Regions from separate parts of the Hyphomicrobium sp. DMF-1 genome, predicted to be linked through region 1. Evidence: predicted binding sites of a transcription regulator. Region 1 holds the regulator's gene; each other region holds the start of a gene.
The links. Region 1 encodes PhoB, which activates phosphate uptake and scavenging genes when phosphate is short. Its sites were predicted from a motif close to TGTCATNNANCTGTCAT; they were not measured.
Positions count from the first base shown of each region.

Region 2: a site for PhoB is predicted at 1,343-1,359, ahead of PE058_RS11970 (ceramide glucosyltransferase). Genes of this name have one in related genera too.
Region 3: a site for PhoB is predicted at 2,077-2,093, ahead of PE058_RS03380 (UDP-2,3-diacylglucosamine diphosphatase). Genes of this name have one in related genera too.

Region 1 covers NZ_CP115706.1:481,036-485,382, forward strand. The annotation lists gene PE058_RS02105 (hypothetical protein) at 1-713, opposite strand, end outside; gene phoB (phosphate regulon transcriptional regulator PhoB) at 1,163-1,858, opposite strand; gene phoU (phosphate signaling complex protein PhoU) at 1,890-2,600, opposite strand; gene pstB (phosphate ABC transporter ATP-binding protein PstB) at 2,746-3,561, opposite strand; gene pstA (phosphate ABC transporter permease PstA) at 3,588-4,347, opposite strand, start outside.
Region 2 covers NZ_CP115706.1:2,628,065-2,632,411, forward strand. The annotation lists gene PE058_RS11955 (hypothetical protein) at 1-182, opposite strand, end outside; gene PE058_RS11960 (hypothetical protein) at 387-638, shown strand; gene PE058_RS11965 (hypothetical protein) at 739-1,032, shown strand; gene PE058_RS11970 (ceramide glucosyltransferase) at 1,417-2,547, shown strand; gene queF (preQ(1) synthase) at 2,581-3,042, opposite strand; gene PE058_RS11980 (6-pyruvoyl trahydropterin synthase family protein) at 3,063-3,455, opposite strand; gene queE (7-carboxy-7-deazaguanine synthase) at 3,571-4,200, opposite strand.
Region 3 covers NZ_CP115706.1:757,973-762,319, reverse strand. The annotation lists gene PE058_RS03385 (glycosyltransferase family 4 protein) at 159-1,220, opposite strand; gene PE058_RS03380 (UDP-2,3-diacylglucosamine diphosphatase) at 1,220-2,014, opposite strand; gene PE058_RS03375 (transporter substrate-binding domain-containing protein) at 2,147-3,037, opposite strand; gene PE058_RS03370 (glycosyltransferase) at 3,226-4,347, shown strand, end outside.

The sequences.
Region 1 (4,347 bases):
GCGATCCTGGCGAGGTCGCCGTCGAGAGCGGCCATGTCCGTCTTCACGGCGGCAACGCGGCCGGCGACGAACTCGGATGCGAAGGAGAAGCGGGCGGCGTCCTCGTCCCGCATGCGGCGGCGGGGGCCATCGCCCGGCTTGCTGTTGGGGCAGGAGGTGCCCTTGGCGCGCTCGGTCTCGGCCTTCGCGCGCGAGACGGTGGCGAGCTGGACAAGGGTGGCGTTCAACTGCTCGAGGCGCGTCGAGGCGGCATTGAGGGAGCTCTGCACGGCGGTGACAGCCGATTCCGCCGAGCGCGAGCTTTCGGCGCGGCTTTCGAGCACCTTCCAGTAGAAGCCGAACCCGAAGCCGACCGAGATGATGGAGAGGAACAGGTAGCCCGCGATGTAGGCGAGGCGCGTCATGGTGCCCACGGGGGCGAACATCTGGTCCAAGAGCCAGACGATCATGGTCATCAGCATGGCCACGGAGAAGCCGATGATCACCTTATGAATGAGCGGCAGGTCGCCCATGTTGGCCTCGATCAGCTCCAACATGCCGACGTAGGTCGCCACCCACGACAGGGTGCCGAGGCCGATGATCAGGACAAGCTTCTTGAGGTCGCGCGGAGCAACGGGGTCGGCGTCGCCGCCTGTCGCGTCGGGGAGAAGTCCGAGCTTGAAGGAGCGCGCAAAATATCCGCGCGAACGCCCCGAATCCGGCGCGTACACCATGGGTGTCGACCTGTCTTAGAGGCTTGCAGGAAAACTCTGACGGTCCCTCTGCGAGCGCAATACGCGATAAAGCCGATCAACCCCCGGCATCTCGTGATCCGGGATCTGAATAAAACGGGTTTTTGTCGCGAGTGGGGCTGCCGCGTGTCGGAAGTTGGCAGTGAGCGGCAGTAGGCAGTAGGCAGTAGGCAGTAGGGAGGGAGCTGCCAGATCACGATGTGGCTGGATCCCGGCCTACGCCGGGATGACGTTGCATTTGGAAGTCACTCCCTCACTCCATCCGCATCCCGGCGACACGGCAAAGCGGTGCCGCGCACGGACGACGGCTGGATGTGGGTATGTCCGAGCAGGGTACAGGAACTCATGCGGGCGACAGGGCGTCGGCAGGACCTTCACCAAGGAGGTAACCTCCCTAGCTGCCGGCTGCCTGTTGCCCGTTGCCTTGCTTCTCAGCCGCTGTTGCGCTCGCCAAAGACGTAGCCGGAGCCACGAACGGTGCGGATCGGGTCGCGCTCCTTGCCGCGGATGAGCGCCTTGCGCAGGCGGCCGACGTGCACGTCCACGGTGCGCTCGTCAACGTAGGCATCGCGGCCCCAGACGCCATCGAGAAGCTGGGAGCGCGAGAGCACACGGCCCGGGCTTTCCATCAGGAACTCGAGAAGGCGGAATTCGGTGGGGCCGAGATGCACCTCGCGCAGGCCGCGCGTGACCTTGTGGGCCGGGCGATCCAGCTCGATGTCGGCGAAACGCAGCACGTCCGCCAGACGGTCCGGAGAAGCCCGGCGCAGGATGGCTTTCACGCGGGCCATCAGCTCGGGAAGAGAGAACGGCTTCACCACGTAGTCGTCGGCGCCGGTCGAGAGGCCGCGGATGCGGTCTCCTTCCTCGCCGCGTGCGGTGAGCATGACGATCGGAATGGATTTCGTCTCCATTCGCGCCCGCATGCGCCGGCAGATCTCGATTCCCGAGACGCCCGGAAGCATCCAGTCGAGAACCAGGAGGTCAGGTTTCTCCTCCGCAACAAGGATCTCCGCCTCTTCGCCGTTCTCGGCGTGGGAGACGCGGAACCCTTCCGCTTCGAGGTTGTAACGAAGCATCTCCGCCAGAGGCGCCTCGTCCTCGATAAGAAGAATCTTGGCCGTCATCGTTTATCGCTCATCCATAAAAATGCGAGGCTCAACCCTGCGAGAACAGGGTGGAGCTGGTGTCGTCGCTCTTCGGGCGGTCGTCGATGATATTCACGCCACGCACGAGGAAGTGCACTGTTTCGGCGATGTTGGTGGTGTGGTCGCCAACACGTTCGATGTTCTTGGCGCCGAACAGCAGATGGGTGGAGAGACCGATGTTGCGCGGATCTTCCATCATGTAGGTCAAGAGCTCGCGGAACAGCGAATTGTACATGGAGTCGATGTTCTCGTCGTCGCGCCACACGGCGAGCGCCCGGTCGGCGTCACGCGCGGCATAGGCGTCGAGAACCTCCTTGAGCTGCGAGAGCGCCAGCTCGCCCATGTGGCGCAGGCCGGTCATGAGGGGCTTCGGGTGCGACTCGTGGGCAATGGCGAGCGCGCGCTTGGCGATGTTTTTCGCGAGATCGCCGATGCGCTCAAGGTCGCCCGTGATGCGCAGCGCCGCCATGACGTGACGCAGGTCGTTGGCGAGCGGCTGGCGGCGGGCGATCATGGAGATCACCTGCTCCTCGATGTCACGCTCGAGCTGGTCGATCTGCTTGTCCGTCTTGACGACCTGCTCGGCGAGCTTGGGATCGCGGCGCTCGAGGGCGTCGAACGACTGCCCGAGGATGTGCTCTGCCAGGCCGCCCATGTGGGCGATCTTCTTGTCGAGGAGAGCGAGCTCTTCCTCGTACGATTTTACGATGTGCTCGTTCATAGGGTCTCCTTTGGCCCCTTGGGGCCCGGCGGCTTTGCTCGTGACGGCGGGTGCCTCCGACCTCGAGGCGCGCCACGGCATGAAGCCGCTCAGCAGGGATTTTCGTTCGGTCGTCATCGGACAGGGTCCTGACTGAGGCGATGCGTCAGCCGAAGCGGCCGGTGATGTAATCCTGCGTGCGCTTGTCCGTCGGGTTGGTGAAGATGTCGTTGGTCGCGCCTTCCTCGACAAGGATGCCGAGATGGAAGAACGCGGTGCGCTGCGAGACGCGGGCTGCCTGCTGCATCGAGTGTGTGACGATGATGATGCAGAAGTTCTGCTTCAATTCGTCGATGAGCTCCTCGACCTTGGCGGTGGCGATGGGGTCGAGTGCCGAGCACGGCTCGTCCATCAGGATCACCTCGGGGCCAACGGCGACGGCGCGGGCGATGCAGAGGCGCTGCTGCTGGCCGCCGGAAAGGCCGGTGCCCGGATCGTTCAGGCGGTCCTTGACCTCTTTCCAGAGCGCGGCCTTCTCGAGGCTGGTCTGCACGATGTGGTCAAGCTCGGCCTTGGTGCCGGCGAGACCGTGGATGCGGGGACCGTAGGCCACGTTCTCGTAGATCGACTTGGGGAACGGGTTCGGCTTCTGGAACACCATGCCGACGCGGGCGCGGAGTTGAACGACGTCGAGGGACGGATCGTAGATGTCCTCGTTGTCGATGGTGATCTTGCCGGTGACGCGGCAGATTGGAATGGTATCGTTCATGCGGTTGATGCAGCGCAGGAACGTGGACTTGCCGCAACCCGAGGGGCCGATGAAGGCCGTCACGCTGCGATCGGGGATGTTCACGGTCACGTCGAAGAGGGCGCGCTTATCGCCGTAGTAGACGTTGACGTCCTTGGCGTGGACCTTGGTGCCATCCGTGGCGCCGAGTTTAACGGCGCGGTTTTCTATCTCAGAGGTCTGCACGTTGAGCATCTCTAACTCCAGGATCAAATTGGGGACTACCAGCGCCGCTCGTAACGGCGGCGGAGAATGACGGCGGTGACGTTCATGCACACCAGGAATGCGAGCAGGATGAGGGTGGCGCCCGCGGTGCGTTCGACGAAGCCGCGCTCGGCGGCCGTCGCCCACATGTAGATCTGCACCGGCAGAGCCGTCGCCGCGTCGATGGGCGTCTTCGGATACTCGACGACGAAGGCGACCATGCCGATCATCAGCAGCGGCGCCGTTTCACCGAGCGCCTTGGCGAGGCCGATGATGGTGCCGGTCAGGATGCCGGGCACCGCGAGCGGCAGCACGTGATGGGTAATCGACTGCATCTTCGAGGCGCCGACGCCAAGGGCTGCTTCGCGGATGGACGGCGGCACGGCGCTGATGGCTGCGCGGGTCGCGATGATGATGGTCGGCAGCGTCATGAGTGCGAGCACCAGGCCGCCGACGAGAGAGGCCGAGCGCGGGATGCCCATGAAGTTGATGAAGATCGCGAGACCGAGAAGACCGAACACGATGGACGGGACGGCCGCCAGATTGTTGATGTTGACCTCGATGGTGTCGGTCAGGAAGTTCTTCGGGGCGAACTCCTCGAGGTAGACGGCGGCGGCGACGCCGAGCGGCACCGCGAACAGCAGCACGATCAGCATCATGTAAAGCGAGCCGACGAGTGCGACGCCGACGCCCGCAGTCTCGGGCTTGCTCGATGCGCCGTAGGTGAAGAGGCCGGTGTTGAAGTGCTTGGCGAGGAAGCCGGCCTCGGCGGCCTTG
Region 2 (4,347 bases), 2.1 Mb from region 1:
CGTATTTCCGTCGGCTGACCGTCTGCGAGCCGCACCAGGGGCCACGTGCCCGGCTCGCACGCGATCACCTGCGCACTGATCCACCGCTCCACCACATCTTCGCCCGCACCGGTGGCACGCCACAGGCGGTATTTGATTTCGAGGACGTCGCCTGTTTCGAGATCTTCGAAGGTGGCTGACATTTTGCCGCTCCCGGTTTGTGATTCCGTCGGTCGGGGCGGAGCATAGTGGCGTATCTTCTCAGTTTTTTGGCGTCTTCGGGACAGCGTCGCAGCGTGCATCAAGCCCGCCGTTGCTGGAGTTCGGGGTTATGCTCCCGGTTCTCGCAAGGCTTTTGTGGTGCTAATAAGCGAGGACGTTGCCGCAATTGTGGGAGTGGGGTCATCATGCGTACCGGCAATTCCGAGACGGAAGCAGGAGCACTTGACGACGTTCCCTCCGAAATCGAATCCGTGGCCGTCGCACGCGTGATCGTCGAGACCAGCGAAGCCGAGCGGATCGAGTTGCTGCACAGGCTGCGCAGGTCGTTCAAGCTTTCGCGCACGGTGCGTGGTCTCAATCGTCTTCTCGATCGTCCCGCACATCGTCCTCTCGGCCGTGAGGCGCTGCGCCGGCTCGGCCTCGAGTTCGCCGGCTGAGCCCGCGCGATCCGCCTTCGCGGAAGGCAAGTCTGCCTGCTGTCATCCGCCCGTCATTCAAGTGACGGACAAGGGCCCTCCATCGCGACTTGGAGGGGACATGGCCACTTATTTTGCCCGCATGCTGGACGGCGAGACGAACGGTGAGGGCTCGTATGCCTTCGAAGGTCCGGACAACCTGATGGGCCAGACGGCCGACGAGATCGTCAGCGTCTTTTTCGAGCATGTCGAGCGCGAGGTGCTCAAGACGCACGCGGATTGGGAAGTCAACGGCGTGATGAAGAACAAGGAGCGGGGCATCGTGACGGCCATCGGCTCCCTCATCCCCGAGAAGGATGACCGGCCGCTGCCGTTCCTTCTCCTGATCAGCGATCACAGCACTGCGCACGCCTGAGGGTTGGGTTCTCTGCGCATCCGGTGAAGCCAGCATTGCTTATCAGCAAATCGGCGCTTGCAGGCTGCGGACTGTCGGCATGCTGAGAGCGCTCTCTATTATTTCGGATATATGACAGGCGTGCGCGGCGAAATGGCGCCGCAGATGAAGGGCATAGATCGTTGACGGCCTCGCGTCCGGCACGGTTAGATCGCTCAGTCCTTTGATTGTCACTCGACGCTCTGGACACACTTCTCCCACGAACTTGAACAAGGGGGCGCTGCTGGCGTCCCCTTTTTTTGCGCGCTCGCACGCGAGCGTGTCGTTGCCCTGTCATCGGCCTGTAACGTGAATCCCCGAAAGCACGCGATGGAATGTCGGCGGTGACGAGGAGCTTGCGGGACCGTGATCGAATGGGCTGCCCTTGTGTTCTGCACGCTGGCGACGCTCGTCCATATCGCTTCGGCGGCGATGTCGCTCTGGCGCGTGAGACAACATGCTGCTCCCGCCCAACCGCCGCGCTCGCTTCCGCCGGTCTCGATCATTCGACCGGTTTGCGGGCTCGATCCTTATGACGAGCTGACGCTGCGCTCGACGTTCGAGCTCGCGCATCCCGATCTCGATCTCGTGTTCTGCTCGGCGCGGGAGCGCGATGCGGCCGTTCCGCTGGTGCGCCAGCTCATGGCCGAATACCCGCACGTCTCGGCCCGTCTGCTCATCGGCGACGACAAGAGCACGCCGAACCCGAAGCTCAACAACATCATCAAGGGCTGGGTCGCGACGCGCCATCGCTGGATCGTCATCGCGGACAGCAACGTGCTGATGCCGGCGGACTATGTGCATCAGCTCATGGCTGGGATGCGCTCAGATACGGGGCTCGTCTGCTCGCCGCCGATCGGCAGCCGTCCGTCCGGGTTCTGGTCTGAGGTCGAATGCGCGTTCCTCAACACGTATCAGGCGCGCTGGCAACTCGCGGCCGACACGGCCGGTTTCGGGTTCGCGCAAGGCAAATCGATGCTGTGGCGGAAGGACCTGCTGGACGCGGCGGGCGGCATCCGCGCGCTCGGCGTCGAGATCGCGGAGGATGCGGCGGCGACGAAAGTGGTGCGAGCGGAAGGACTCAGGGTCCGCCTCGTGGACGCGCCTTTCGAGCAGCCGCTCGGCCCGCGCAGCAAACAGCAGGTGCTCGACCGGCAGATCCGCTGGGCGAGGCTGCGCCGCGCGACGTTTCCGCTCTGCTACATGCCCGAGCTTCTGACAGGGAGCGTGCTGCCGGTGATATCGGCGGCGCTCGCTGCGCCGGTTCTGGAGATCGACAGCATCTCGGCGGCGGCGCTCATGGCCGCCCTTTGGTTCGGTGTGGAAGCACTGCTCGCGCGCGGAGCGGGCTGGCATGTGAGCGCCGTCTCTCCGGTCGCCTGGCTGGTGCGCGATCTCGTGCTGCCGCTGGTGTGGCTCAAGGGCTGGACTGGTGACGGCTTCACCTGGCGCGGCAACGACATGACGGTTGCCGAGCCGGAGCAGACACGCGCTTGAGGCTCGCTTCTCGGCCCCGGCAGAGGCAGGTGCTCAGCCGCGTCCGCGATAGGGCGCGACGCCCTGGTCTGGAAGCCAGACGTCCTTCGGCAGCTCGCCCGTCTGCCAGAACACGTCGATCGGAATGCCGCCGCGCGGATACCAGTATCCGCCGATACGCAAGAAGCGCGGCTCGAGCAGCGCGGCGAGGCGCTTGCCGATGGCGACCGTGCAATCCTCGTGGAAGGCGCCGTGGTTGCGGAACGAGGCGAGGTAGAGCTTGAGCGACTTGCTCTCCACGAGCCAGGCGCCGGGCACGTAGTCGATCACCAGATGGGCGAAGTCCGGCTGGCCGGTCACGGGGCAGAGCGAGGTAAACTCAGGCGCCGTGAAGCGCGCGACGTAGGCGGTGTCGGAATGCGGATTGGCGACACGCTCCAGCAGCGCCTTGTCGGGGCTTTCCGGAATGGCGGACGATCCGCCCAGAAGTGTGATGCCCGTCGTCTCGGCGGTCATGTGCGCGCTCTCTGCGTTTTCTATTCGGCGGCGAGGGCGGCCGGGCGCGAGGCGGGCGTGCCCGTATAGATGCAGCCTTCGTTGCAGCTATCGCGCGAAACGTGAATTTCCGCGAGGCCGGGAACGCGGTTCTGGAGCCTGTTCCAGAGCCAGATCGAAATGCGCTCGAGGGTCGGAAACTCGAGCCCCTCCACCTCGTTCAGCAGACGATGATCGAGCGCATCGTGTGCTTCGGCGATGGCGGCGGCAAGATCGTCGAAATGGAAAACGAGGCCGGTTTCCGGATTGGGCTCGCCGTCGATGACGACGCGCGCGCGGAACGAGTGGCCATGAATCCGGGAGTTCGGATGGCCTAGGGGTGCCGACGGCAGGTAATGCGCTGCCTCGAACAGGAATTCCTTATAGATGCGCATGTCGGTGACATAGGGGATTTTGGCGTTAAACGCCAGCAGGCGCGGCAATCGGTGTCGAGCCCAAAGCGTCGGATGGCGGGTGGCGCATGTTCGGCAATTGGCCGGGAACAGCCCGCTAGGGAATTCCGATCCGCTTGTGGGTCTGGACCGAGAGTCGCCAGGCGGGGTTGGCTTTGACGTAGGTCACGGCAGCGGCCGTGTTCTCCGCGAGGCGAGGGCCGTCCATAGGGCTCAGGAAGCGCCGGGGAAAATCGAGGCCGAGCAGGCTTTCCGGCGCAAGCCCGGGCTGAGGGTAAACGAGCTTCAGCTCGTCGCCGGAGGTCTGGCGGATCTCGGTGCCGGACTTGGGGCTGACGCAGATCCAGTCGATCCCTTCGGGCAGGGGCAGGGAGCCGTTGGTCTCGATGGCGATGGTAAATCCGTGGAGATGCAACGCATTGAGAAGCGGAGCATCGACCTGGAGCGCGGGCTCGCCCCCAGTGAGGACCACGAAACGCTCGGCGGGGCCGCCTTGCCAAGCGGCGAGGATGGCGGCTGCGAGGTGCTGAGCGTCGCGAAACTTGCCGCCGCCTTCGCCGTCCGTGCCCACAAAATCCGTGTCGCAGAAGGTACAGGCGGCCGCCGCGCGGTCCGCTTCCCGTCCCGACCAGAGATTACAGCCGGTGAACCGGCAGAACACAGCGGCGCGGCCGGCGTTCGTCCCCTCGCCCTGCAGCGTGTAGAAGATCTCTTTGACGGAATACATGGGCCTGATCCGTAAAACGTCGCAAGCCGGTGTCAAGCGGCACATCGTAGCCCGGCCGGGCGAAGCGGCGGGCAGGACCCGTATCCCGCTTCAGGCGTTTCCGGTAAATCTGGAGCCTCTTCGGGTCTCATGAAGACGCAGTCGCTC
Region 3 (4,347 bases), 280 kb from region 1:
GAGCGTGTATTCCTGCGGGCTGGCGAGCGAGCAAACCGTGCGCCTTTCCTTCCCGAGAGCGGGTGAGCATAGCCAATTCAGAATCGCTGGCCAGAGCAATTCCTGAGAATTGAGAATTTGTAAGAAGACAGAGCCGCAAGGCCCCGGCGGACGCAGGCCTAGACTGACCTGGCGCGTGCCATGGGGAAATTCCGCGAGACGCTATCGCCGCGCTGGCGCGCCTGCGCGAGCGCAGTGTCGATGTTCGCGAGAAAGAGCTTGGCGGCCGCCTGCCACGTGAATGCCATTGCCTTTTCGCGCACCTGCGCCCGGTCGAGCGCCTGCGCGGCGAGTGCGGCCGTCCTGAGATCATCGCTCAAAATGCCGGAGACGCCGGACGTGACGAGATCTTTCGGACCGATCGCCGGAAACGCCGCGACCGGAACACCGCTCGCCATCGCCTCCAGCATCACCATGCCGAACGTATCGGTGAGGCTCGGAAACACGAAAACGTCCGCCGAGGCGTAGCAGGCGGCAAGCCCCTCGCCTTCACGCACGCCCGTGAAAATCACTTCCGGATACTGCGCTTCGAGCTCCGCGAGCTGCGGCCCATCCCCCACGACGACTTTAATGCCGGGGAGATCGAGACGCAGAAACGCCTCGATATTCTTCTCCACCGCCACGCGGCCCGCATAGAGAAAAACCGGCCCCTCTCCGAAGAGCCGCACCGGCCGGGGACGAAACAATGCCGTATCCACGCCGCGCGTCCAGGGAAGCAGCCGCTCGAAGCCACGCCGCCTGAGATCGGCGGCAAAGCTCTCGGTCGCCACCATTACGCCCGCGCTGCGGGCATGGAAGCGGCGCTGGAACGCATAGACCCAGGACTCAGGAATGGGCCAGCGCGCGCTCACGTAATCCGCGAACCGCGTGTGAAAGCTGCTCGTGAACGGCAGGCGCCGGCGCAGACAGTGTGCGCGCGCCATCCAGCCGACGGGGCCTTCAGTCGCGATGTGGATTGCATCCACCCGAGCATTCTCGATCAGCTTCGAGCAATGGCGCTGATCCGGCACGGCAAGGCCGATCTCGGGATAGCTCGGACAGGGCACGCGGCGGAAATTCTCGGGCCCCAGCACCACCAGCTCGGACCCGATGAGCTGAAGCTCGTGGGCGAGCCGCTGATAGGTGCGCACGACGCCGTTGATCTGAGGGCTCCAGGCGTCGGTTGCGAGCAGGATTCGCATCAGGCGGCCTGAAGCGCCGCATCCGCCACGGGAGCCTCTCTACGCTCGCGCACCACATCCAGCCACCGGATCAGCTCCATCTCGCCGGTTTCGGTCTCGCCCACCGCCGTGCAGCTTTCGACCCAATCGCCGGTATTGATGTAGTGAACGCCGCCGATATCCCGGCTGGCCGCGTGATGGATGTGCCCACAGATCACGCCATCCACCTGATGCCGGCACGCTTCCTCCGCCAGGTTCTTCTCGAACTCGCCGATGAAGCTCACCGCCGTCTTCACGCGATGCTTGAGGTAAGCCGAGAGCGACCAGTAGCCGAGCCCCAGCCGGCGCCGGATGAAGTTCAGCGGCCAGTTGGACCACAGCGCGAGCTCGTAGCCGCGATCTCCGAGGAACGCGAGCCAGCGCGCGTAGCGCACCACCACGTCGTACTCATCGCCGTGCAGCACGATAAAGCGGCGTCCGTCGGCCGTGGTGTGAAAGGCCTGCCGCTCGATCTCGATCCCGCCGAAGTGCATGCCCGCGTAGTCGCGGATGCCTTCATCGTGGTTGCCGGGGATATAGATCACCCGCGTGCCCTTGCGGACTTTGCGCAAGAGCTTCTGCAGCACGTCGTTGTGCGCCTGAGGCCAGATCGCGCCGCGCTTGATCCGCCAGAAATCGAGAATGTCGCCAACCAGATAGATCGTCTGAGCGTCGTTATATTTGAGGAAGTCGAGGAGCATTTCGGCTTGAGAGGCACGTGTCCCGAGATGCACATCCGAAATGAACAGTGTCCGGTATGAGCGTTCGATCCCCATCGGCAAGCCTCCGATCCGCGTCGTCTGCGGGTATCCTTAGGCTCCCTTACAAAGGGATTTGCATTTCAGGAGTATGACAATGGCCGGCCCGCGACACCGCGGCGTGCCCCAACCGCAACGTTTGCGCCGGTCTTAGTAAATGCGGACCGGGAAATAGCGCTCGACGAGCTCCTGGAAACGCCCGCTTTGCCGGACCCGCTTCAAGGCGCCGTTGATCAGAGTTTTGATCTGTGGATCGTTGCGCGGCAGCGCAACCGCGAGCCCGTCCCCGAAGTACTTGGGCTCCAGGAACGCGTCCCCCTTGAACTCGCAGCACTGCCGCGAGAGCGACCCGTTGAGCCAGAACGCGAGGCTGATCGCATCTCCGAAGATCAAATCCACCTTGCCCTGCTGCAGGCCCTCACGCGCGAGCTCCGGGTTCTCGAACAGCACGATCCGGCTGTCGCGGAAGAACGCTTTGACGAATGCCTCGTGCGCCGTCCCTTTCGCCACGCCGATGCTGACGCCGTCGAGCGCGTCGGGGCTGATGTCCGTGATTCCGCTCCCGGTCCGGCTGACGAAACGCCCGGGCGTGTAGAAATAGCGATCGGAAAAATCGACCTCCGCGAGGCTGGTGGCCGTGACCATGTGCGCCGCGATCACGGCATCCGCATCGCCGCGCCGCAAGCCGATCAGCAATTCCTCCCAGGGGCGCACTTTGATATCGCAGGCCGCCCCCACCTCGAGGCAGATCGCGCGCGCCAGATCGACGTTGAAGCCCGAGAGCACGCCCTCGTCGTCGTAGTAGTTGAAAGGCGGAAACTCACCCTCGGTGAGAAAGCGGATGACGAAGCGGCGAGGCTCCGCCGGCGCGGCTTCCTCGGCGGCGCCCGGAATGACGCTCTTCTCTTGCCCGTGGCCAGATGCGGCGAGGAGGCCCACACCGGCGAGCAGACAGAAACACGCCATCGCCCACGCAAGCGCCCTGCCTCGCGTTCCCGCCGCGCCGCGTGCTGCAACGCAATGAGATGTCTCGGACGTCATGATGCAGCAGGCCTCTCGAAGAGAAACGGCGCAAACGCAATCTCCCTATTTAACATCGAAAGCAATATGGCAAGATCATTACATCTGCGCGCGGCCGAAAATCGCGCGCATAAAGCCGAGCGCTTCGGGGGACGAGGGTGCCTCAAGATTTCGACGGCAGTTGGGACCCGGAGCCCCGAGGCCCGGACATGCCGCTGCAACGAGATGCGGCGGCGGCGCGAGCGAACATCCTCGGCACCTCGCGCAGTCCCCAGAACGTTCCGGCTTGGGATAGCTCGCGCGAGCGCGGCGACCTCGACCACGCCGTCAACAGCCTCCGCCGAAGCCACCCCGAGCTTTCCGCCGGAGAAGCGGCGTGGAGATGGCAGAAGTGGACGCTCGCCCTTCTCCCTCCCGCATGTCTCGCCGCCGCGCTCATCGCGCTCGATCAGCTCATATTTGCCCTCGCAGCCCTTCTCGTTCTGCCGTTCTTTTGCGTTGTCGCGCTCCGCACCGCTGCCCTTTGGCACACCGCCTTCGGCAGCAAGAGCCACGCCGCTGAACAGGATATTGAAACCCACCCGGTCGAGCTGCCGCGCTACACGCTGCTCGTTCCGCTCTACGACGAAGCCGGCATCGTGCGCGACCTCGTCTCGGCGCTCTCCGCCATCGACTATCCGGCAGAGCGGCTTCAGATCCTTTTGATCCTCGAGGAGACGGACACGGCAACCCGCCGCGCGGTGACCGAGACGCCGCTGCCTGATCACGTCTCCATCGTCGTCGTGCCGGACGGAAAGCCACGCACGAAGCCCCGCGCGCTCAATTACGCTCTTCGACGCGCGACCGGCGATCTGGTCGTCGTCTACGACGCGGAGGATGTGCCGGAGCCGGACCAGTTGCGGCGCGCCTCACGCCTGATCGCGGCGAGCCCGCATCTCGGTTGCGTCCAGGCCCGCCTCAACGTCCTCAACGCGGAGGAGAACTGGCTGACCCGCCAGTTCGCAATCGAATACACGGTGCTGTTCGACTGCCTCCTCCCCACGCTCCAGCGGCTGGCGCTGCCGGTCCCGCTCGGGGGCACCTCGAACCATTTTCCACGCGCAGTTCTGGAAGAGGTTGGCGGCTGGGATCCCTTCAACGTGACCGAGGACGCCGACCTCGGCATCCGCCTCGCGCGCAGCGGATGGACCGTGAAGGTGCTCACCTCGACCACCTGGGAGGAGGCACCCGCCACCTTCCGCACCTGGCTGAAGCAGCGTACCCGCTGGCTCAAGGGCTGGATGCAGACCTACCTGGTCCACATGAGAAACCCGGTGCGGACCGCCCGCGAC